3 regions of the Streptomyces gobiensis genome follow, and region 1 is predicted to be linked to each of the others. Evidence: riboswitches for the same ligand, from Rfam matches in the RefSeq annotation. Region 1 holds a riboswitch; each other region holds the start of a gene.
The links. Region 1 has a riboswitch for cyclic di-AMP ahead of test1122_RS26890 (transglycosylase family protein). Riboswitches for the same ligand answer to the same signal wherever they lie in the genome.
Positions count from the first base shown of each region.

Region 1 (7,142 bases):
CCTGGGCCGCGTGCCGGGAGAAGATCCGCCATCTGCGGCTGCGCGGCGATGTCGCGGCGTACGTGGACGGTGAGCTCACCGGCGTCCACCGTGCCCGGGTGGCCGCCCATCTGGGCCGCTGCTGGAGCTGCAGCGGCGACGCCGAATCGCTGCGCCTGATCAAGACTTCCCTGCGCAACGGCCCCCAGCGTGCCCCCGCCTCACTGGCATCCGTCCGGCTGCGCCGGTTCGCCAGCCGCCTGGCAGCACCCGCCGGGTTCGCACCATCGGGCCGATACCAGCAGATCCAGCGGAACCAACAGAACCAACAGGAGTGAACGCACCATGATGCGCGCCATCTGGAACGGCGTGGTCGTCGCCGAGACCCCTCGGACCAGGGTGGTGGAGGGCAACCACTACTTCCCGCCCGAGTCGCTGAACCGCGAGTACTTCACCGACAGCCCCACCACATCGCTGTGCATATGGAAGGGGAAGGCCCGTTACTACACCCTGCGGGTCGCGGGGGACGTGAGCCCCGACGCCGCCTGGTACTACCCGCACCCCAGCCCGCTGGCCCGCCGGATCAAGGACCATGTCGCCTTCGGCGGCGGCGTGACCATTGAGGGCACCCGGGAGAAGAAACCGGCAAAGCACCGGTGACCCCTGGAGGAGAAGGAGGACTGCTGTCCGAACGGCCTCCCTCTCACCCAGGGGCGCGGCACGCAGCGGCTCAGTACGGACCGTTGACGTTGTCGATCGAGCCGTAGCGGTCGGCCGCGTAGTTGCAGGCGGCGACGATGTTGGCGACCGGGTCCCACTGGCTGTGCTTGGTGCCCTCGACGTGGTAGGCGTCGAAGGTCGGCTTGATGACCTGGAGCAGGCCGATGGAGGGCACTCCGTTGCGGGCGTTGATGTCCCAGTTGTTGATGGCGTTCGGGTTGCCGCTGGACTCCCGGATGATGTTGCGGTGGATGCCCTGATACGTGCCGGGAATGCCCTTGGCCTTCATGATGTCGAGGGCTTCGTGGATCCAGCCGTCCAAGTTGTTCGGGTAGGCCTTGGGCGCGGCCCGCTCGGCGGTGCGGCTGCCGCGCTCCTCGCTCTTGGCCTGGCCCTCGGCGAGGGTGAGCTGCTGGCCCGGGAAGATCAGGTCCGGGTCGTCACCGACGGTTTCCCGGTTGGCCTCGTAGACCGTCGACCAGCCGCCCTCGATGTCATGGGCGGTGGCGATGCCGTACAGGGTGTCGCCGCTGGCGACGGTATAGCGGTCCGCGTCACCGGACTCCTGCCCGGGCTCTGCTTCGGCGTCAGGGCTGATGTCGGGGGCGCCGCTGTTCTGGGCAAGGCCGGCGCCGGGACCGCAGACCGGCCAGGCGTCCGGGCCCTGGGCGGCGAGCAGCTTCTCGGCAGCGGCGATCTGCTGGTCCTTGGTGGCCTGGTCAGCGCGCGGAGCGTACTCGGTACCGCCCACCATTTCCCAGCTGGACTGCAGGAATTCCAGCCCACCGTAAGAACCATTACCGGTGTTGCTGGACCAGTTGCCGTCGCTTTGGCACTCGGCGACCTTGTCCCAGACGGAGACGGGGGCGGCACTCGCGCTGCCCGCCGTGGCCAGCGGAAGGGCTATACCCGCACCACCGGCGGTCAGGGCGAGAGAAACGCGGGAGACATGACGGGAAATCAGGGGCTTGCGCTGACGGCGATGACGACCGCGAGACATAGGTGTGTCCTCTCCTACGCCTACGAGGTGAGCTGTCGGATTCGGACAGGAGATGCCCGGCCATTTCTCAGCGCGCCGGAGCACGATGAGGCGTGGCTTCACCCCAAGCCGGGCCGCTATAGGTACGCGGCACGGCACTTACCTGGTTCCCCCGCTCCTGCCGCCCTTGAGTGATGTGTTTCCCCCGGCCGGGCGGCAGGATTCGGCGTTCCCGGCGGTAGGACCTCCGCATGAGATGCGGTGGCGGGAGGAACGCTAAACGTAACAACGTAGCGGAGACAAGAGTCCGGGAGACGCACTATTCCCGTTCCCGCACTGGGCGGGGCAATTTCACCACCGTATGCGGTGGATCCTTTTCTGAGCGTGAGAGGGCGAAGCCGGTGTGCTTACTTAAAAGGCAGGCGGGGTACGAGACTTGATGACGCGATAAAGAATGGATCTCCGGTGCAATTACACCGGAGCCTGGGGGTGTGACGCCCGCCATACTCACCTTGAAGGAATCCCCATATCACCCTATTCCAACCACCATGCCCGCTGATTTCCCGTCAGGTGGAAGAAGTTTTGGTTCACTTACCTGGCATCCGTGGCGGATTGCCCTTTTCGGGCACCGAAAGAACCTTTTCGGGTGTCCGCCGGGCCGTCGACTCTGGACTGAACCGCCAGACATGGACATTCCGGGCTCCAGTGCCGAAGTGCCCCACACTCATCGCCAGCGGAGGTCGTCGGCGGAGGCTGAGCTACGGTCGTCGCATGACCGGCGTAGCTGACGCTGCTCGCCAGCGTGACCTTGTTGGAGGGTCTCCGCCGGTGAGCCGTGCTCGTACGGAGGTGGTGGGGGTCGACGCCTGCCCGACGGGCTGGGTCGGCGTGGTGCTGCACGATGGGCGGTTCGCCGCAGCGCACGCGGCGCCCTCCCTGGACGGGCTGCTGGAGCAGGTGCCGCAGGCCGTGACCGTGGGGATCGATATTCCGCTCGGGCTGCTGGACTCCCGGTGGCGGCAGGCCGACCGGCTGGCGGCCGCGCGTCTGGGACGGCACCGGGCGCGGGTCTTCCCGGTGCCGCCACGGCAGGTGTGGGAGGAAGACGACTACACCGCCGCCAACCAGCGCTGCCGGACGGTCATCGGCTCGGGACTGAGCCGCCAGACGTGGGGACTGGTCAAGAAGCTGCGCGAGGCCAATCACCGCCGGGACTCGGGGGACGAGCGGCTGCACGAGGTGCACCCGGAGATCTCGTTTGCCACGATGGCTGGTGGCCTCCCCGTGGCCGGGACCAAGAAGAGCTGGAACGGGCAGCTGACCCGCCGCCGGCTGCTGCGGGCCCACGGCGTAGTCCTGCCCGATGACCTCGGCGACGCCGGGCGCGTGCCGCCCGACGACGTATTGGACGCGGCGGCGGCCGCCTGGAGCGCCCACCGGGTCGCCCGGCAGGTGGCCGAGCGCCTGCCCGACCCGCCCGAGCTCACAGCGAGCGGCCTGCCCATCGCCATCTGGTCGTAGTCGCCTGGTGGTGATCCATCCGCGGTGCGACCGTGGAGGTGTGGCCCATCGCGGGGGACACATACGAAGACCGGCGGGGTGATGGCATGCCTGAGCTGCCCGATGTCGAGGGTTTCCGGGAGGTGCTCGCCTCCTGCGCACAGGGCGAACGGATCAAGCGGGTGCAGGTGAACGACACGGGGGTCCTGCACGGAGTGAGCGCCCGGCGGCTGAAGCGCGATGTGGAAGGCCGCCGGTTCACCGAGCCGGAACGGCATGGAAAGTGGCTGCTCGCCCGTACCGACGGGCCCACCGTGCTGCTGCACTTCGGCATGACCGGGGAGCTGGTCTGCTGCCGCGAGACGGACCCGCCCGACCCGCACGACCGCGTCGTCTTCACCGTCGGCCATCATCACCTGCGCTACCGCGATCAGCGCAAGCTGCGGGGCATCTGGCTCGCCGAGGACGCCGACGCCGATGTCGCGCGGGTGCTGGACCGGCAGGGCCCTGACGCGATGGCGGTGGGCCGCGCCGAGTTCGCTGAGCTGCTGTCCGGGCGGCGCAGCCGTATCAAGTCGGCTCTGACCGACCAGTCCGTGCTGGCCGGGCTGGGCAATCTGCTCGCCGACGAGATCCTGTGGCGCGCCCGGCTGCATCCCGGCCGCCGGGCCAATGACCTCACCGACGACGAGTGCCGACGGCTGCACACCGAGATGCGCCGCACCCTGCGCTCGGCGGTGCCCACCGGATGCGTCCCTCCGCGCAAATCCTGGCTCACCGGCCACCGGGACGACACCGACCCCGTCTGCCCGCGCTGCGGCGGGGCGCTGCACCGTGAGCGTATGGGCGGGCGCAGCACCGTCTGGTGCCCGGGGTGCCAGCCGGACGGTTCATGAGCCTCGTACGGCTCACCCTCCTCGGCATGGGGGCGATGAACTCGCCCCGTTTCGCCCCGGCGGGTCTCCTGCTCCGGCACGGCGGGCGCCGTGTCGCCTTCGACGGCGGCCCCGGCGCGGTTCCCGGGGGACGGCTGGACGCCTGGCTGGTGACCGATGAGCACAGCGAGCTGCGTACGGCCCTGCGTCGCCTGGCCGGGGAGCACGACACGGAACCGGCCATGGCCGGGTACGAGAGCGGTGACCTGCGGGTCGAGCCGTGCCCGGTCGCGCACACCTCCCATCCGACGTGCGGCTACCGCATCCGGGCGGGTGACGCGGTGGCGGTGTGGGCGCCGGAGTTCTGGGAGTTCCCGGACTGGGCCGCCGACGCCGACCTGATGTTCGCCGACGCCGCGGGCTGGGACCGCCCGATCCGCTTCCGCGGGGGTGTGGGCGGCCATGCGAGCGTCCAGCAGACCGCCGAGGCGGCCGTACGCCACGGCGTACGGCGTCTGGTGTTCGCGCACATCGGCCGACCGGCGATCAGGGCGATGGACGCCGGTCTGCGCCCTCCGGCCGGGGAGTGGGGTACGGAACGCCGCACCTACGAGCTCCGCGGCTCCCGGTGACCTCCGGGTCATGAGAAGGATCTGGCTGGCGATCCCGCCGCCCGGGGGACCTGCGATGCTGGAAGGCGTGTCTCTCACCCCCCTCGCGCCGGAGGCCATCACCCCCGACCCGCCCCACGGCACGGCCAGCCCCCTGCTCACCCAGTCCTGGCTCGACCTGGCCTTCCTCCACTGGCCGGTCGACCCGTCGCAGGTGACGCCCCTGCTGCCGCCAGGGGTCCGTCCGGACACGCTCGACGGCGTGACCTACGTGGGCCTGGTCGCCTTCCAGATGCACCGGGTCGGCTGGTTCCGCCTCCCTGGCATGCCCTGGCTGGGGACCTTCCCCGAGACCAATGTCCGGCTCTATTCGGTGGACGCGCACGGACGGCGCGGCGTGGTCTTCCGCTCACTCGATGCCTCACGCCTGATCCCGGTGGCCTGCGCACGGGCGGTCTTCCGGCTGCCGTACCTGTGGTCCCGGATGGCCATTCACCATCACGGCGACACCATCACCTATACCAGCGCACGGCGCTGGCCCGGGCCACGTGGCACACACAGCCGGCTCGCGATACGCGTCGTCGAGCGTGTGCAGGACCCTACCGAGCTGGAACACTTCCTCACCGCCCGCTGGGGCATGCACAACGCGTTCTTCGGACGGTCCGCCTACCTGCCCAACACTCACCCGCGATGGCCGCTGCACCGAGCCGAGCTGCTTGAGTGCGGCGGGAACCTCATCCCGGCGGCAGGGCTGCCGCAGCCCGTCGGAGAGCCCGTGAGCGTGCTGTACTCGCCCGGCGTCCCCGTCACATTCGGGCGGCCCGCCCGCCCCGGCGGCATCCCGACCCCCTGAGCGGCCAGGCGATATCCGTGAGCCATGCGGCCATGTGGGGGTGGACGCTGGTCTGAGGTGTGAACGCGGAGGTGTCGGCAGGTGCCGCGTCGGTACGGCGCGGTCATGCTGGGGGCGGGCGGGACCACGCTCACCGCACATGCCGCACAGGGAGAGGAGCTCGGGTGAGCTCGCTGCAGGACTATGAGCGCAAGCGGAACGTCCGCAGGTCCGGCGAGCCCAAGGCCGAGCAGCGGGCGTCGCGGGGCGAGCCGCGTTTCGTGATCCAAAAGCACAGTGCCTCCACCCTGCACTATGACTTCCGGCTCGAAACCGATGGCGTCCTCAAGTCGTGGGCGGTACCGAAGGGGCCTTCGACTGACCCACAGGAGAAGCGGCTGGCGCAGCCGACCGAAGACCACCCGCTCGACTACGCGGACTTCGAGGGCGTGATCCCCGAGGGAGAGTACGGAGCCGGAACGGTGCTGGTGTGGGATACCGGAACGTACCGGAATCTGGTGGAGGAGAGCGGGAAGCCGGTGCCGGTCGCACGGCAGATCGAGGATGGCCATGTGAAGGTCTGGCTCAACGGCGAGAAGCTGACCGGCGGATATGTGCTCCAGCGGATCGGCCGTGGATCAGACGGGCGGTGGCTGCTGATCAAGGTGGATGACGAGGAGGCGGACCGCCGGAGGAATCCCGTGAGCACACAGGAAGACGACTTCTCTGAGGAGTAAGACCTATGAGCGCCCTCGATATTCTCGGCGCCGAGGCGAGCGAGCGGCTACGGCCACAGGAGCAGCCCCGCTGGATCTCCCCGATACTCGCCACACTCACCGATGTGTACTTCTCAGACCCGGGCTGGATTTACGAACGTAAGCTCGACGGACAGCGGGCCCTGGCCTTCCGCAAGGGCGGCACGGTCCGGCTGGTGTCCCGTAACCGGAATGAACTCAGCGCCACCTACCCGGAGGTGGTCGAGGCTCTTGGCTCCCTTGACACGGACGACTTCATCGCCGACGGCGAGATCGTGGCCTTCGAGGGCCGCCGTACAAGCTTCGCACGCCTGCAGGGGCGGATGCAGATCACCAACCCGGTACGGGCCCGGGCAACGGGGATTGAGGTTTTCTACTATCTGCTGGATCTTGTGCACCTTGACGGGTACGACACCACAGCACTGGCCCTCCGCGACCGGAAACGGCTGCTGCGCAGAGCCTTTTCCTTCGAGGACCCACTGCGGTATCTCCCGCACCGCAATGAGAAAGGAGAGGAATACCTGAAGGAAGCGTGCCAGAAGCGCTGGGAGGGCCTGATCGCCAAACGCGCCGCTGCCCGCTATAAGCAGGCGCGGTCCCGGGACTGGCTGAAGTTCAAGTGTGTGAACCAGCAGGAGCTGGTGATCGGCGGCTACACCGAGCCCCAGGGCCAGCGAGAACGTTTCGGTGCCCTGCTGGTCGGCTACTACCGGGGCAGGGACTTGATGTACGCGGGGAAGGTGGGGACCGGGTACAGCCAGTACACGCTCCAGTCCCTGGGCGAGCGGCTGGAACCGCTGGAACGGAAGACATCACCGTTCGCCAACAGCGGGGAGATCCGGGAGAAGAGGGTGCATTGGGTCGCTCCTGAGCTGGTCGGTGAGTTCGGGT
Region 1 is NZ_CP086120.1:5,289,218-5,296,359, reverse strand. Features, by position in the region: gene test1122_RS24640 (anti-sigma factor family protein) at 1-317, shown strand, start outside; gene test1122_RS24635 (DUF427 domain-containing protein) at 325-639, shown strand; gene test1122_RS26890 (transglycosylase family protein) at 710-1,699, opposite strand; cyclic di-AMP (ydaO/yuaA leader) riboswitch at 1,702-1,882, opposite strand; gene test1122_RS24620 (DUF429 domain-containing protein) at 2,450-3,199, shown strand; gene test1122_RS24615 (Fpg/Nei family DNA glycosylase) at 3,286-4,074, shown strand; gene test1122_RS24610 (MBL fold metallo-hydrolase) at 4,071-4,685, shown strand; gene test1122_RS24605 (YqjF family protein) at 4,741-5,517, shown strand; gene test1122_RS24600 (DNA polymerase ligase N-terminal domain-containing protein) at 5,682-6,233, shown strand; gene ligD (non-homologous end-joining DNA ligase) at 6,239-7,142, shown strand, end outside.

Region 2 (7,142 bases), 4.0 Mb from region 1:
ACCAGCCATGCGGCGAGCGCGTGCACGGGTGGCTGCACAATTCCGGAGGTTTCGGTCCGGGTGGGGGCACCGGCGGCGGCGCCCGCGGTGGTGGAGCGCCAGAAGTCCGGGCTGGGAAAGTACGCTTCATGGGGTATCGCCGGATTGAAGACGATATGCGGGATACGTCCGTCGCCCCACTGGGCGGCGAGCAGTGTCTCCAACTCCCGCTGAGCACGTAGCGCTGACAGATGACGCAGCCCGATGGCGATGAACGCGGAGTCCCAACTCCACTGGTGCGGGTAGAGGCTGTGCGAGGGCACGGTTGAGCTGCCCGTCCAGTTGCGGCTCAGCACACGCCGCGCGTGCTGGGCGGTGACCGCGCCGCGCTCGGTGAACCGGACCCGCGGACAGCCGTCCTGCTGAACCACATGTTCCATGGAGGACTCCGAAGAGTTACGTCTGATTAACAAGCAAAACTAGCGCCGTGTTGTCTCATGGACAAGCGAAACTTCTGAGTGATGGCCGATAGTTGTGTGAGATGCGTGAGCGGTAGGAGTACGGGGCATGTCGCCGACAACAGCGAGCCAGGCAAGCGCGGGCCATCTGCTGCGGCTGGTCCGCAGCGGTCAGGCGACCACACGCGGGGAACTGCTGCGCGCCACCGGGCTGTCCAGGTCCACCGTGGGGCAGCGGCTCGATCAGCTCTTCAGGGCCGGCTGGATCCGGGAGGGCGTGAGCGCACCAGCGGGCACCCCGAATGGCGGACGGCCCTCGGTGCGGCTGGAGTTCGACGGCTCGCACGCCGTCGTGCTCGCCGCCGATCTGGACACCCGGCACGGCCGGGCGGCGGTGCTGGACCTCAGCGGCACGGTGCTGGCCGAGCATACCGGTCAGCTGCTCATCGAGGACGGCCCCGACCCGGTGCTCGACCAGCTCGGGCAGTGGTTCATCACGCTGCTCAAGGACTCCGGGACGGCCCCCGACACGGTCTGCGGTGTCGGACTGTCCGTACCCGGCCCGGTGGACTGGGCCTCCGGGCGGGTGGTCCAGCCGCCGATCATGCCGGGCTGGGACCGGCATCCGATCCCCGAGGGGATGCGGCGGTCGCTCGGTCTGGGACCGCTGCCCGTTCTGGTCGACAATGACGCGAATCTGATGGCCTTCGCCGAGCAGCGCACCGGGCATCCCGACTGTGCCGCCCTGCTTCTGGTGAAGGCCTCCACCGGAATCGGCGCCGGGGTCGTGGTGGGCGGCGAGATCTACCGCGGCATTGACGGCGGTGCCGGGGACATTGGCCATATCCGGCTGCACGACCGGCTGGACGCCCTGTGCATGTGCGGCTCACATGGCTGCCTCGCGGCGGTCGCCAGTGGCCGGGCACTGGCCCGGGAACTCACCGCCGCCGGGGTCCCGGCCGCCTCCGGCTCGGATGTACGCGACCGGCTCGCCGTCGGTCAGCCCGAGGCGGTCCGGCTGGCCCAGCAGGCCGGCCGTCGGGTGGGGGAGGTGCTGGGCACCGTGGTCACGCTGCTCAACCCGGGGGTTCTGCTGATCGCGGGTGATCTGGCGGGGACGCCGTTCCTCACGGGGGTGCGGGAGGTGCTCTACCAGCGGGCCATGCCTCGCACGACCGCCCACCTACAGGTGGGCACCTCCGCTCTCGGCGACCGGGCTGGGGTACTGGGGGCCGGCGCGATGGTGGTGGAGCACCTTTACGCGCCCGGCCGAGCCGACGCACGGCTGGCAGCCCTTCACGGCTAGCCCACGCCCCTCAGTCGGGTTACCGGGCCGTCTTGCGTTCGTTACCAAGTACATCACCGAAAGGATCAAGTCCTGCAGGCACGGATGTAAGGAGAGTTACCGATGGAAGCGGGACCGATACATGAGAGATCTTCTGGCGCGCGTCCAAGCCATCGCCGAACGCGAGCTCGATGACGCTGCCCGAACGTGCCCATGCGGGACACGGCGTCAAGTCGTCGTCACCGAGGAACCCGCGCCGGATGGAAAGCCCGGGCCCATCACTGTAACCACGGTGTGCCCGAACAACTGCGCCCCTTAGCGATGGTGTGCCCAAACTGGGGGAACAGCGGACGGGTGCATCGCAGGCCTGCGAAGATGGTGTAATACGGGCATCTCTGGACATAGTTCCAGTTACGGGAAAGAGCGAAGTCGGGGGCCGACTTGATGTGATATGGGGGTGGATGTCACCCGGCTCGCTGGGCGCCGACAGAAGTCACGCATGGCCCCGGCTGTTCCGGGAAGCAGGGTTGAGCAGCGACTGAACGCTCACCGAAGGATGAACCGGACAATCGTTACGGATGTCAATCCCGGGGAACAGTCGTGTTCTGACAGGAAATCAGCGGCACACGCAGAGCGCGGGTGACGGGATTCACAGAATTGCCGACCGGTGCAATTGCACCGGTCGAATCATTTGCCATTCCTTCGTCAATTCCCCTGCTCAGCACAGGATTTAAGTAAAGACCCAGGATCCGCTTTCTCACTCTCGGAACAGGATCCACCGCATACGGTGGCTAAAATCCGCTGTGCGGCAACTGTGCGGAGGCTTCCGATCTCCACCCTTCTTGTCTTGGCGAAATCGTTGTGTCTACGGTTCCTCCGCCACCGCATCTCATGCGGAGGTCCTACCGCCGGGAACGCCGAATCCTGCCGCCCGGCCGGGGGAAAACACATCACTCAAGGGCGGCAGGAGCGGGGGAACCAGGTAAGTGCCGTGCCGCGTACCTATAGCGGCCCGGCTTGGGGTGAAGCCACGCCTCATCGTGCTCCGGCGCGCTGAGAAATGGCCGGGCATCTCCTGTCCGAATCCGACAGCTCACCTCGTAGGCGTAGGAGAGGACACACCTATGTCTCGCGGTCGTCATCGCCGTCAGCGCAAACCCCTGATATCCCGTCATGTCTCCCGCGTTTCTCTCGCCCTGACCGCCGGTGGTGCGGGTATAGCCCTTCCGCTGGCCACGGCGGGCAGCGCGAGTGCCGCCCCCGTCTCCGTCTGGGACAAGGTCGCCGAGTGCGAGAGCAACGGCAACTGGTCCATCAACACCGGCAATGGCTTCTATGGCGGCCTGCAGTTCCAGCAGTCGAGCTGGGCAGCCGCGGCCGGCACCCAGTACGCCCCGCGCGCTGACCAGGCCACCAAGGACCAGCAGATCGCCACCGCCGAGAAGCTGCTCGCCATGCAGGGCCCGAACGCCTGGCCGGTCTGCGGTCCGCGTGCCGGGCTCAGCAAGAACAGCGGCGCCCCGGACATCAGCCCGGAGGGCAAGGAGCAGTCCGCCCCGCAGGCCAAGGCCAAGGCCCAGCCGGAAGCCAAGCCGCAGCCGCAGCCCAAGCCGCAGCAGAAGCAGGAGCCGGAGCAGAAGTCCGAGGAGTCCTACACCGTCGTCAGCGGTGACACCCTGTACGGGATCGCCACGGCGAGGAGCATCGAGGGCGGCTGGCCGACCGTCTACGAGGCCAACCGGGAGACCGTCGGCAGCGACCCGGACCTGATCTTCCCCGGCCAGGAGCTCACCCTCGCCGAGGGCGAGGCCAAGCCGCAGCAGCCGAAGGCACCGCAGCCCAAGGCACCGGAGCCCAAGCCGGAGCAGGCGAAGCCGGAGAAGAAGCCCGAGCAGCCGAAGCCCGAGCCGAAGCAGGAGAAGCCCGAGGCTCCGGCCCAGAAGTCGGACAGCGACACCGGTGCCAGCAACGCCACCGGCTACTCCGCCCCGGTCGACTCCAGGCCGACCACGCCCTACCGTGCCACCGGCTCCAGCTGGTCCAGCGGCTATCACACCGGCGTTGACTTCGCCGTGCCCACGGGCACCCCGGTCAAGGCGGTCACCTCGGGCACCGTGGTCTCCGCGGGCTGGGGCGGCTCGTACGGCAACGAGGTCGTCATCAAGCACGCCGACGGCCGCTACAGCCAGTACGCCCACCTCTCGTCGCTGTCCGTGCGGCCGGGCCAGTCCGTCAGCAACGGTCAGCAGATCGGCCGGTCCGGCTCGACCGGCAACAGCACCGGCCCGCATCTGCACTTCGAGGTCCGCACCAGCCCCAACTACGGCTCGGACATCGACCCGCTGGCCTACCTCCGCTCGCACGGCGTGTCCATCTGACAGGTCCCGCCACCGAGTTCCCCCATCGTGAACCGGTCGTGCCGATTGACAGGCACGGCCGGTTCACGGGCTGTTGCCGCCCCGTAAAGGTCGCGGTTCTATCTTCCGGAGCGCTCAACTTCATGGCCGGCCGGCCATGGAGCCAGACGACTTCCGGTGAGGTAACCGTGGAACGTCGAAATTTCCTGCGCGGAGCAGTCATAGCCGGATCGGCGGCCGCCTTCGGCGGCTCGTTATGGCGCGGCGCCGCCGTGGCCGACCCCGCCCAGCCCGGCCCCAGCCCCTATGGGCCCCTCAACCCGGCCGACGGCAACGGCATCCGGCTGCCCGAGCGCTTCAGCAGCCGGGTGATCGCACGCTCCAGCCGGCCGGTGCCCGGCACCTCCTACACCTGGCACCCCGCCCCGGACGGCGGCGCCTGCTTCGCCGATGGAGGAGGGTGGATCTATGTGTCCAACTCCGAGATCGGCTCGACCGGCGGCGTCGGCGCGGTCCGCTTCGACCCCGCCGGGAACATCACCGACGCCTACCGCACGCTCAGCGGCACGAACCGCAACTGTGCGGGCGGCGCCACCCCGTGGAACAGCTGGCTCTCCTGCGAGGAGGTCACCCGGGGCTATGTCTTCGAGACCGACCCCTGGGGCGTCCAGGACGCCGTCAGGCGGGACGCGATGGGCCGGTTCACGCATGAGGCAGCGGCCGCCGACCCGGTCCGCAAGGTCATCTACCTCACCGAGGACGAGCGGGACGGCTGCTTCTATCGCTTCGTCCCCGACATCTGGGGCGATCTGTCCAGCGGCACCCTGGAGGTGCTGACCGAGGCGGGCGGCACGATCGGCTGGGCGACCGTCCCCGATCCCGGCGGCGCGTCCGGGGCGACCCGCGACCAGGTCGCCGCCGCCAAGCGGTTCGACGGCGGCGAGGGCTGCCACTACGCGGGCAACACCTGCTGGTTCACCACCAAGGGCGACAACCGGGTATGGCAGTACAACGCGGAGAGCACCACCCTTGAGTTGGCCTACGACGCCGGTGCGATCGGCAGCGGCGCACCGCTGACCGGCGTTGACAACATCACCGGCAGCAGCTCGGGTGATCTCTTCGTCGCGGAGGACGGCGGCAATATGGAGATCGTCCTCATCACCCCGGACGAGATCGTCGCTCCGTTCCTGCGGATCGAGGGCCAGTCCCGCTCGGAGATTTGCGGCCCGGCCTTCTCCCCCGATGGGACCCGGCTGTACTTCTCCAGCCAGCGCGGCACCACCGGCAGATCCTCGGGCGGTATCACCTATGAGGTGACCGGCCCCTTCCGTTCATAACAGCTCCCGGACAGTGAAGGGGGCGGTCCGGCACCTCCGCACAGGTGCCGGACCGCCCCCTTCCGGGTCCCGGGGTCGCCGCCGTCGGTGAGGGTCGGGGCGCGGCGGCGGCCCCGGAGGCTCAGCGGCTGTCGCTGCCGTCCGACGCCGCCGCCGCGCGGCCCGCCTCCAGCCGGGCGACCGGAATGCGGAACGGCGAGCAGGAGACGTAGTCGAGGCCCGCCTCATGGAAGAAGTGCACCGACTCCGGGTCGCCGCCGTGCTCACCGCAGACGCCGAGCTTGAGGTCGGGGCGGGTGGCCCGGCCCGCTTCGGCGGCGTCCCGGACGAGCTTGCCGACGCCGTCCTTGTCGATGGTCTCGAAGGGCGAGACCCCGAAGATGCCCTTCTCCAGGTACGCGGTGAAGAAGCTGGCCTCCACATCGTCCCGGCTGAAGCCCCACACGGTCTGGGTGAGGTCGTTCGTGCCGAAGGAGAAGAAGTCCGCGGACTCGGCGATCTGACCGGCGGTCAGCGCCGCCCGGGGCAGCTCGATCATGGTGCCCAGGGTCAGCTTGAGATCGACGCCGTAGAAGTCCTCGATCTCGGCGATGACCTTTTCGGCATCCTCCCGGACGATCTCCAGCTCCTGGACGGTGCCCACCAGCGGGATCATGATCTCCGCGCGCGGGTCGCCCTTGGCGACCATGCGCTCGGCCGCGGCCTCGGCGATGGCCCGGACCTGCATGGTGAACAGCCCCGGGATGACCAGACCGAGCCGCACCCCGCGCAGGCCGAGCATCGGGTTCTGCTCATGGAGCCGGTGTACGGCCTGGAGGAGCCGCAGATCGTTCTCGTTGGCGTCCTTGCGGGACTCGGCGAGCGCCACCCGTACCGACAGCTCGGTGATGTCCGGCAGGAACTCGTGCAGCGGCGGGTCCAGCAGCCGTACGGTGACCGGCAGCCCGTCCATCGCCTCGAAGAGCTCCTTGAAGTCGCCCTTCTGCAACGGCAGCAGCGCGGCGAGCGCGGAGTCCCGCTCGGTGTCCGTATCGGCCAGGATCAGCCGCTCGACCAGCTCACGGCGTTCGCCGAGGAACATGTGCTCGGTACGGCACAGCCCGATGCCCTGCGCCCCGAAGCGTCGGGCGCGGGAGGCGTCCTCGGCGTTGTCGGCGTTGGCCCGCACCCGCAGCCGGCGCACCCGGTCGGCGTAGGCCATGATCCGGTGCACCGCCTGGACCAGCTCATCGGCGTCATCGGCGCCCGCGTGCATCCGGCCCTCGAAGTACTCGACGACCGGCGAGGGCACCACCGGGACCTCACCCCGGTAGACCTTGCCCGTGGAGCCGTCGATGGAGACGACATCGCCCTCGTCGATGACGATGCTGCCCTTCCCCTCCGGGTCGGGAGCCGTCAGCTGCCGCCGCTTGGTGTCGACCTCAAGCTCCTCGGCGCCGCAGACACAGGTCTTGCCCATGCCACGGGCGACCACGGCCGCGTGTGAGGTCTTGCCGCCACGGGAGGTGAGAATGCCCTCCGCCGCGATCATGCCGTCGAGGTCATCGGGGTTGGTCTCGCGGCGGATGAGGATGACCTTCTCACCTGAGCGGGACCACTTGATGGCGGTGTAGGAGTCAAAGACCGCCTTGCCGACCGCGGCACCCGGCGAGGCGGCGATACCCCGGCCGATCTTGTCGGCCTTCGCGCCGTCGTCAAAACGCGGGAACATCAGCTGCGCGAGCTG
Region 2 is NZ_CP086120.1:1,297,994-1,305,135, reverse strand. Features, by position in the region: gene test1122_RS06080 (MGH1-like glycoside hydrolase domain-containing protein) at 1-419, opposite strand, end outside; gene test1122_RS06075 (ROK family transcriptional regulator) at 547-1,743, shown strand; cyclic di-AMP (ydaO/yuaA leader) riboswitch at 2,664-2,844, shown strand; gene test1122_RS06070 (peptidoglycan DD-metalloendopeptidase family protein) at 2,847-4,100, shown strand; gene test1122_RS06065 (alkaline phosphatase PhoX) at 4,268-5,416, shown strand; gene ppdK (pyruvate, phosphate dikinase) at 5,538-7,142, opposite strand, start outside.
Region 2: linked by a shared signal. The riboswitch ahead of test1122_RS06070 (peptidoglycan DD-metalloendopeptidase family protein) and the one ahead of test1122_RS26890 (transglycosylase family protein) in region 1 are both predicted to bind cyclic di-AMP.

Region 3 (7,142 bases), 660 kb from region 1:
GCAGTCTGAGGGGGCACCGTGCCGGGACGGGAGCACTCTCCCTGCCATGCGAAACTGGTCTAGACAACCGTTCCGACTTGAAGGGCAACACCATGGCTGAGCGCCGCGTCAACGTCGGCTGGGCCGAGGGCCTGCACGCCCGTCCCGCCTCGATCTTCGTCCGCGCCGCGACCGCCGCGGGCGTCCCCGTCACCATCGCCAAGGCTGACGGCACCCCGGTCAACGCCGCGTCGATGCTCGCCGTTCTGGGCCTGGGCGCCGAGGGTGGCGAGGAGATCGTGCTCACCTCCGACGCAGACGACGCCGAGGTGGCGCTGGACCGACTGGCCAAGCTGGTCGAGGAGGGCCTTGAGGAGCTTCCCGAGACCGTCTGAGAAGCCGGGCCCAAAAAGGCGGTGGAGCACCCCGCTCCACCGCTTTTACATGTTCTACGGGAATTTCCGGGCAGCAGTAATTACCCCCGGGAATTCCAGCTCCATTTGTATACAGACTTTGTTAAACGCGGCCGCGCGCGGTGTTTACAGTAGGTTTCAAACTCCTCACCACGACCGGCCGCTGCTGCCGACGGGCCGCGATGGAACGCTCCACATGCGCGGCCGCAAGCGAGCGGGCCCGCTCGGCATCCCCGCGGGCGACCGCGTCAACAATCGCGCCATACTCCCGCCAGACCGTGGTGGCCTGTACCGGCGGCTCGACCGCGTACATCCACGCGATCTTCCGGCGCAGCTGGGTGAGCAGCGCGGCCAGGCTGGCACTGCCGGAGGCCTGGGCCAGCGTCTCGTGGAACCAGTCCCCCAGCGACCGCAGGTCCGACAACTGCCCCCGCTCGGCCCGCTGCTGCCCCAGCCGTACCAGCCCCCGCAGCACCTTCAGATGCGCCTCGGTGCGACGCTGGGCGGCCCGTGCGGTGCCCAGCGGCTCCAGCAGGGCGCGGATGTCCAGCAGGTCGGCGGCCTCCTGCTCGGTCGGCTCGGCGACACAGGCGCCGGCATGCCGCCTGGTGGTCACAAAGCCCTCGGACTCCAGGGTGCGCAGGGCCTCGCGCACCGGCACCCGGGAGACGCCGTAGCGCTGGGCCAGCAGCTCCTCGGTGAGCCGGGCGCCGGGCGGAAAGGCGCCAGAGACGATGTCATCGCGAACCGCTGTGCATACCGTGTGCGCGGAAATGCGCATGGTCGGACCTCCGGCGTAATCCCCACGTTTTCGAGATGTCGCAGACCCGAACTGTATTCCAACCGCCAGTTATTTCCGACGCCCGGCCCGAATCAGGCGGAAAAAGAGCGGCGGGATGGGCGTGAAACGACGAAGACCCCGGCTGAAAGCAGGGGTCTTCGTCGCTCTGTGCGATGCGTCACAGCGGCGCACGGTGGCCGTCAGACGCTGACGCCCTTGGACCGCAGGTAGGAGACCGGGTTGACGTCCGAGCCGTAGTTCGGGGTCATCCGGGCCTCGAAGTGCAGGTGGGGGCCGGTGGAGTTGCCGGTCGAGCCGACGCGGCCTATCTGCTGGCCGGACTTCACCTGCTGTCCGACCCTGACACCCATGGAGGACAGGTGGCCGTACTGGGTGTGGGTGCCGTCGCTGTGACGGATGACGATGTTGTTACCGTACGCGCCGCCCCAGCCCGCTACGGCCACGGTGCCGCCGCCGACGGAGCGGACGGGGGTGCCCGCAGCGGCGGCGAAGTCGATGCCGCTGTGCTTGCCGGAGGACCACAGGGCACCGCCCGCCCGGTACGGGGTGGTGACCTTGGAGCCCTTGACGGGTGAAACGAAGGCGTTGGGGTTGGCACGCTTGGCGGCCCGGGAGGCCTTGGCCTGCTGCGCCGCCCGCTCCTTCTTGGCCTGCTCAGCGGCCTTCTTCTTGGCCGCCGCCTTCTTCTTGGCCTCGGCGGCTTCCTTCTTGGCCTTCTTGGCCTTCTTGGCCGCCGCAGCCTTGGCGTCGGCGGCGCTCTGCTGAGCCTTGGCCTGGGCGCTGATCTGTTCGGCGATCGAGTCGCCGATCATCAGGGCCTGGCTGAATCCGCTCACCTGCTTGGCCTTGGTGCCGCCCGCGGCGGAGGCGGGAGCTGCGAGAGAACCGATCAGACCGGCGGTCAGGGCGGCAACGCTGAAGATCTTGGCGCCGGTGCGGACGGCGCGTCCCGGTCGGTGATCCGCCCCGGTGGCATGGGTGAACGCCATGGCAGGCGTGCTCCTTTCCTTCCTTCACGCCTACCGGGTTAGCTGACGGGTTCGGAGCAGGAAGGTCTCCTACGAGCACACGGCTCGATTCACCCCAAGGACTACTGGTGGGTCCCCGGCTCCCTCACGGGGACTCGGCGTTCACTGGACGTCGGCCGCGGATGCGGTCACTTCTAACGAACAGCGACACCGAAGCTAAACCGGACATCTGCGAAGTACCAAGAGGATCTAGCCTCTTTGTCAGACATCCCACACCGTCACCCCTCATATCACCTGCCAAATCGGACATAAGGCCGGACATAAGAGAAGCCCTCGGATATCAGTCCTGACATCCGAGGGCTTTTGGGTCCGCGCCGGGCGGCACTGGCCGCCCGGTCGGCGATTACTGGCCTGTGACGACGGTCACTTGACCGATCCCCAGCTCACCCACCGGCCCGGCGATCTGCTCGGCGTCGCCGACCAGAACGGTGACCAGCCGGTCCACCGGGAAGGCGTTGACGGCCGCCGCGGTGGCCTCGACCGTGCCGGTCTCCGCGAGCCGGGCGTACAGCTGCGCCTGGAAGTCATCCGGAAGGAACTGTTCCACCTGGTCCGCGAGCGTCCCGGCGACGGCCGCTGCCGTCTCGTACCTCAGCGGGGCGACCCCCACCAGGTTCTGCACGGCGACATCGCGCTCCTCATCGGTCAGGCCCTCAGCGGCGAGGGTGCGCAGCACCTGCCAGAGGTCGGCCAGCGCGGGGCCGGTGACATCGGTGGCCACCGAGCCGCTGATGGCGAGCATCGCCGCGCCGACAGCCCCGCCCGGGGCAGAAGAGGGCGCGGAGCGCAGCACCTGCCCGAAGGCGCGCACCCCGTAGGTGTACCCCTTCTCCTCGCGCAGCACCCGGTCGAGGCGGGAGGTGAGGGTGCCGCCCAGACAGTACGTGCCGAGCACCTGGGCGGGCCACACCCGGTCATGCCGGTCAGCGCCGATCCGGCCGATGAGCAGCTGGGTCTGCACCGCTCCCGGCCGGTCCACGATGACCACCCGGCCGGTGTCATCGGCGGTGATCGGCGGCATGGGGCGCGGCTCGGCGGCGGCGCCGGTCCAGGCACCGAGGGTGTCGGCGAGCGCCGTGTCCAGGTCGACGCCGGTGAAGTCACCCACGATGACCACGGTGGCCGTGGCGGGCCGTACATGCGCCTCGTAGAAGGCCCGTACGGCACCGGCGTCAATGCGCTCGACGGTCTTCTCGGTGCCCTGCCGGGGGCGGGACATCCGGGATTCGGCCGGGAACAGCTCCTTGGACAGCGCCATGGAGGCGCGGCGGGCCGGGTTGGCCAGCTCATGCGGGATCTCATCCAGCCGGTTGCGCACCAGCCGGTCGACCTCGCTGTCCGGGAAGGCCGGGGCGCGCAGCGCGTCGGCGAGCAGCCCGAGCGCCTTGGCCAGCCGGGAGGCCGGGACCTCCAGGGACACCCGGACCCCGGGGTGGTCGGCGTGTGCGTCCAGGGTGGCGCCGCAGCGCTCCAGCTCCGCGGCGAACTCCTCGGCGCTGTGCTTGTCGGTGCCCTCGGACAGCGCCCGCGCCATGATGGTGGCGACGCCGTCGAGACCCTCGGGCTCGGCGTCCAGGGGGGCGATCAGGTTGACCTCGACCGCGACGACCTGCTGGCCTGGACGGTGACAGCGCAGCACCGTCAGACCGTTGGGCAGGGTGCCGCGGTCGGGCGCGGGGAATTTCCAGGGCTTGGGCTGTCCGCCGACCGGCTGCGGATGGAGCTCCATCGTGGGGGTGGTGGGGGTGGGGTTACTCACTGCTCGGCCCCTTCGAGGTTGTCGGCTGTGTGGTCGGCGGCGTAAACGACGTCGGGCTCGGTCGGTTCGTAGACCAGCACCGCACGGTTGTCGGGGCGGAGCCGGGCGGCGGCCACGGCCCGTACCTCCTCCGGGGTGACCTCCAGCACCCGCTGCACCGCGCTCAACGCGAGCTGCGGATCACCGAACAGCACGGCGAACCGGCACAGTTCATCGGCGCGGCCGCTGACCGTCGCCAGCCGGTCCAGCCACTCACGCTCCAGCTGGGCCTGGGCACGCTCCATCTCCTCGGGGCTGGGGCCCTCAGTGGCGAAGCGGGCCAGCTCCTCGTCGACGGCGGCCTCGATGTCCGCGATCTCCGCGTCGCCGGAGGTCTTCACATCCAGCCACCCCAGCGAGGGCGCGCCCGCCAGCCGCAGCAGACCGAAGCCCGCGGTGACGGCGAGCTGGTCCCGGCGGACCAGCCGGTTGTAGAGCCGGGAGGACTCACCCCCGCCCAGCGCGGTCAACGCGAGATCAGCGGCATCGGCCTCCCGGGTGCCGTCATGCGGCAGCCGGTACGCCGCCATCAGCGCCCGGGCCGGTACATCCTCCTCGACGACCTCACGCAGCTGCTCCCCCATGATGTCGGGGAGCGTGCCGTCGCGCGGCGGCTGCTTGCCGTCGTGGCCGGGAATGGAGCCGAAGTACTTCTCGATCCAGGCGAGCGTCCGCTCCGGGTCGATATCGCCAACGACCGACAGCACGGCGTTGTTCGGCGCGTAGTAGGTACGGAAGAATTCCCGCGCGTCCTCCAGCGAGGCGGCGTCCAGGTCGGCCATCGAGCCGATCGGGGTGTGGTGGTAGGGGTGGCCCGCCGGGTAGGCCATGGCGGTCAGCTTCTCGAACGCGGTGCCATAGGGCACATTGTCGTACCGCTGCCGCCGCTCGTTCTTGACCACATCGCGCTGGTTCTCCATGGACTCGTCGTCCAGAGCGGCCAGCAGCGAGCCCATCCGGTCCGCCTCCAGCCACAGCGCGAGCTCAAGCTGGTGGGCGGGCATAGTCTCGAAGTAGTTGGTGCGCTCAAAGCTGGTGGTGCCGTTCAGCGAGCCACCCGCGCCCTGCACCAGCTCAAAGTGTCCATTGCCCTTGACCTGCGCCGAACCCTGGAACATAAGGTGCTCAAAAAGGTGAGCGAGACCGGTACGGTCCTTGACTTCATGGCGGGAGCCGACGTCGTACCAGAGGCAGACCGCGGCTACCGGTGTCTGATGATCCTCGGAAAGCACTACGCGCAGGCCGTTGGCCAGCCAATGCTCGGTCGCTGTCAGCCCTCCTGTGGGGGGCGGGGGCGTGGCCGTGTGACCCATGGGCGAGGAGTCCCTTCCGTCGTTGAGCAGAGCAGTCCTGCCACTGTATGCAAGCGCGGAGACCTGGCGCGAAGTTCCCGTACGGTTCCCCCTGACCCCGGGTCGGACGCCCGGCTGTCAGCGGCTGGGTCCACAATGGTCGGCATCAGACGCAGCAGCCCCACGTCCGCAGAACGCAGTAACCGCAGTAGTCGCAGTAATCAACGCAGTAAGCCCGGTAATCGCAGTAACGCCGTAGGCACACGTACCTAAAGGAGCCGCAGCCCCGATGGCCCGCCGCAGTACGAAGACCCCGCCGCCGGATGACTTCGAGGAGCGCATCCTCGACATCGACGTCGTCGACGAGATGCAGGGATCCTTCCTGGAGTACGCATACTCGGTCATCTACTCCCGTGCGCTCCCCGACGCCCGTGACGGGATGAAGCCGGTGCACCGCCGGATTCTGTACCAAATGCATGAGATGGGGCTGCGACCCGAGCGCTCGTATGTGAAGTGTGCGCGGGTTGTCGGTGAGGTGATGGGAAAGCTGCACCCGCACGGTGACAGCGCCATCTATGACGCCCTGGTGCGGATGGCACAGTCCTTCTCCATGCGGCTGCCGCTGGTCGACGGGCATGGCAACTTCGGCTCGCTGGGCAATGACGACCCGCCCGCGGCGATGCGGTACACCGAGTGCCGGACGGCACCCGCCGCCGGGCTGATGGTCGAGTCGATCGACGAGGACACCGTCGACTTCGCACCGAACTACGACGGCAGTGAGCAGGAGCCGGTGGCGCTGCCCTCGGCCTATCCAAACCTGCTGGTCAACGGCGCCTCCGGGATCGCGGTCGGCATGGCGACCAATATGCCGCCGCACAATCTGGGCGAAGTGATCGCCGCCGCCAAGCATTTGATCAAGCACCCGGGCGCGGACCTCGACACCCTGATGCGCTTTGTGCCAGGACCGGACCTGCCGACCGGCGGCCGGATCGTCGGACTGGACGGGATCAAGGACGCGTACGCCAAGGGGCGTGGCAGCTTCAAGATCCGTGCCACGGTGTCGGTGGAGAGCGTCACGGCCCGGCGCAAGGGCCTGGTCGTCACCGAACTGCCCTTCATGGTCGGCCCCGAGAAGGTCATCTCCAAGATCAAGGACCTGGTCAACGCCAAGAAGCTCCAGGGCATCGCGGACGTCAAGGACCTCACCGACCGCAAGCACGGGCTGCGGCTGGTCATCGAGATCAAGAACGGCTTCAACCCGGAGGCCGTGCTGGAGCAGCTCTACAAGCTGACGCCGATGGAGGAGTCCTTCGGCATCAACAATGTGGCGCTGGTCGACGGGCAGCCGCTCACCCTCGGGCTCAAGGAGCTGCTGGAGGTCTATGTCGACCACCGCTTCGAGGTGGTGCGGCGGCGCAGCGAGTTCCGGCGCGCCAAGCGCAGCGACCGGCTGCATCTGGTCGAGGGCCTGCTCGTCGCACTGCTCGACATCGATGAGGTCATCAGAATCATCCGGTCGAGTGAGAACGCGGCGGAGGCGAAGGAGGGGCTGATCGCTCACTTCGGTCTCTCCGAGACGCAGACGCAGTACATCCTGGACACTCCGCTGCGCCGCCTCACCAAGTTTGACCGGCTGGAGCTGGAGGCCGAGCGCGACAGGCTCACGGCGGAGATCGAGGAGCTGACCCGGATCCTGGAATCGGACGCGGAGCTGCGCAAGCTGGTCTCCTCCGAACTCACGGCGGTGGCCAGGAAGTACGGCACCGAGCGGCGCACCGAGCTGCTGGAGTCGGCGGGCGCCACGGTCGCGGCCGTACCGCTGGAGGTCGC
Region 3 is NZ_CP086120.1:4,625,178-4,632,319, reverse strand. Features, by position in the region: gene test1122_RS21525 (HPr family phosphocarrier protein) at 93-374, shown strand; gene test1122_RS21520 (GntR family transcriptional regulator) at 496-1,173, opposite strand; gene test1122_RS21515 (M23 family metallopeptidase) at 1,374-2,183, opposite strand; cyclic di-AMP (ydaO/yuaA leader) riboswitch at 2,196-2,333, opposite strand; gene test1122_RS21510 (M16 family metallopeptidase) at 2,566-3,951, opposite strand; gene test1122_RS21505 (M16 family metallopeptidase) at 3,978-5,333, opposite strand; gene test1122_RS21500 (DNA gyrase/topoisomerase IV subunit A) at 5,602-7,142, shown strand, end outside.
Region 3: linked by a shared signal. The riboswitch ahead of test1122_RS21515 (M23 family metallopeptidase) and the one ahead of test1122_RS26890 (transglycosylase family protein) in region 1 are both predicted to bind cyclic di-AMP.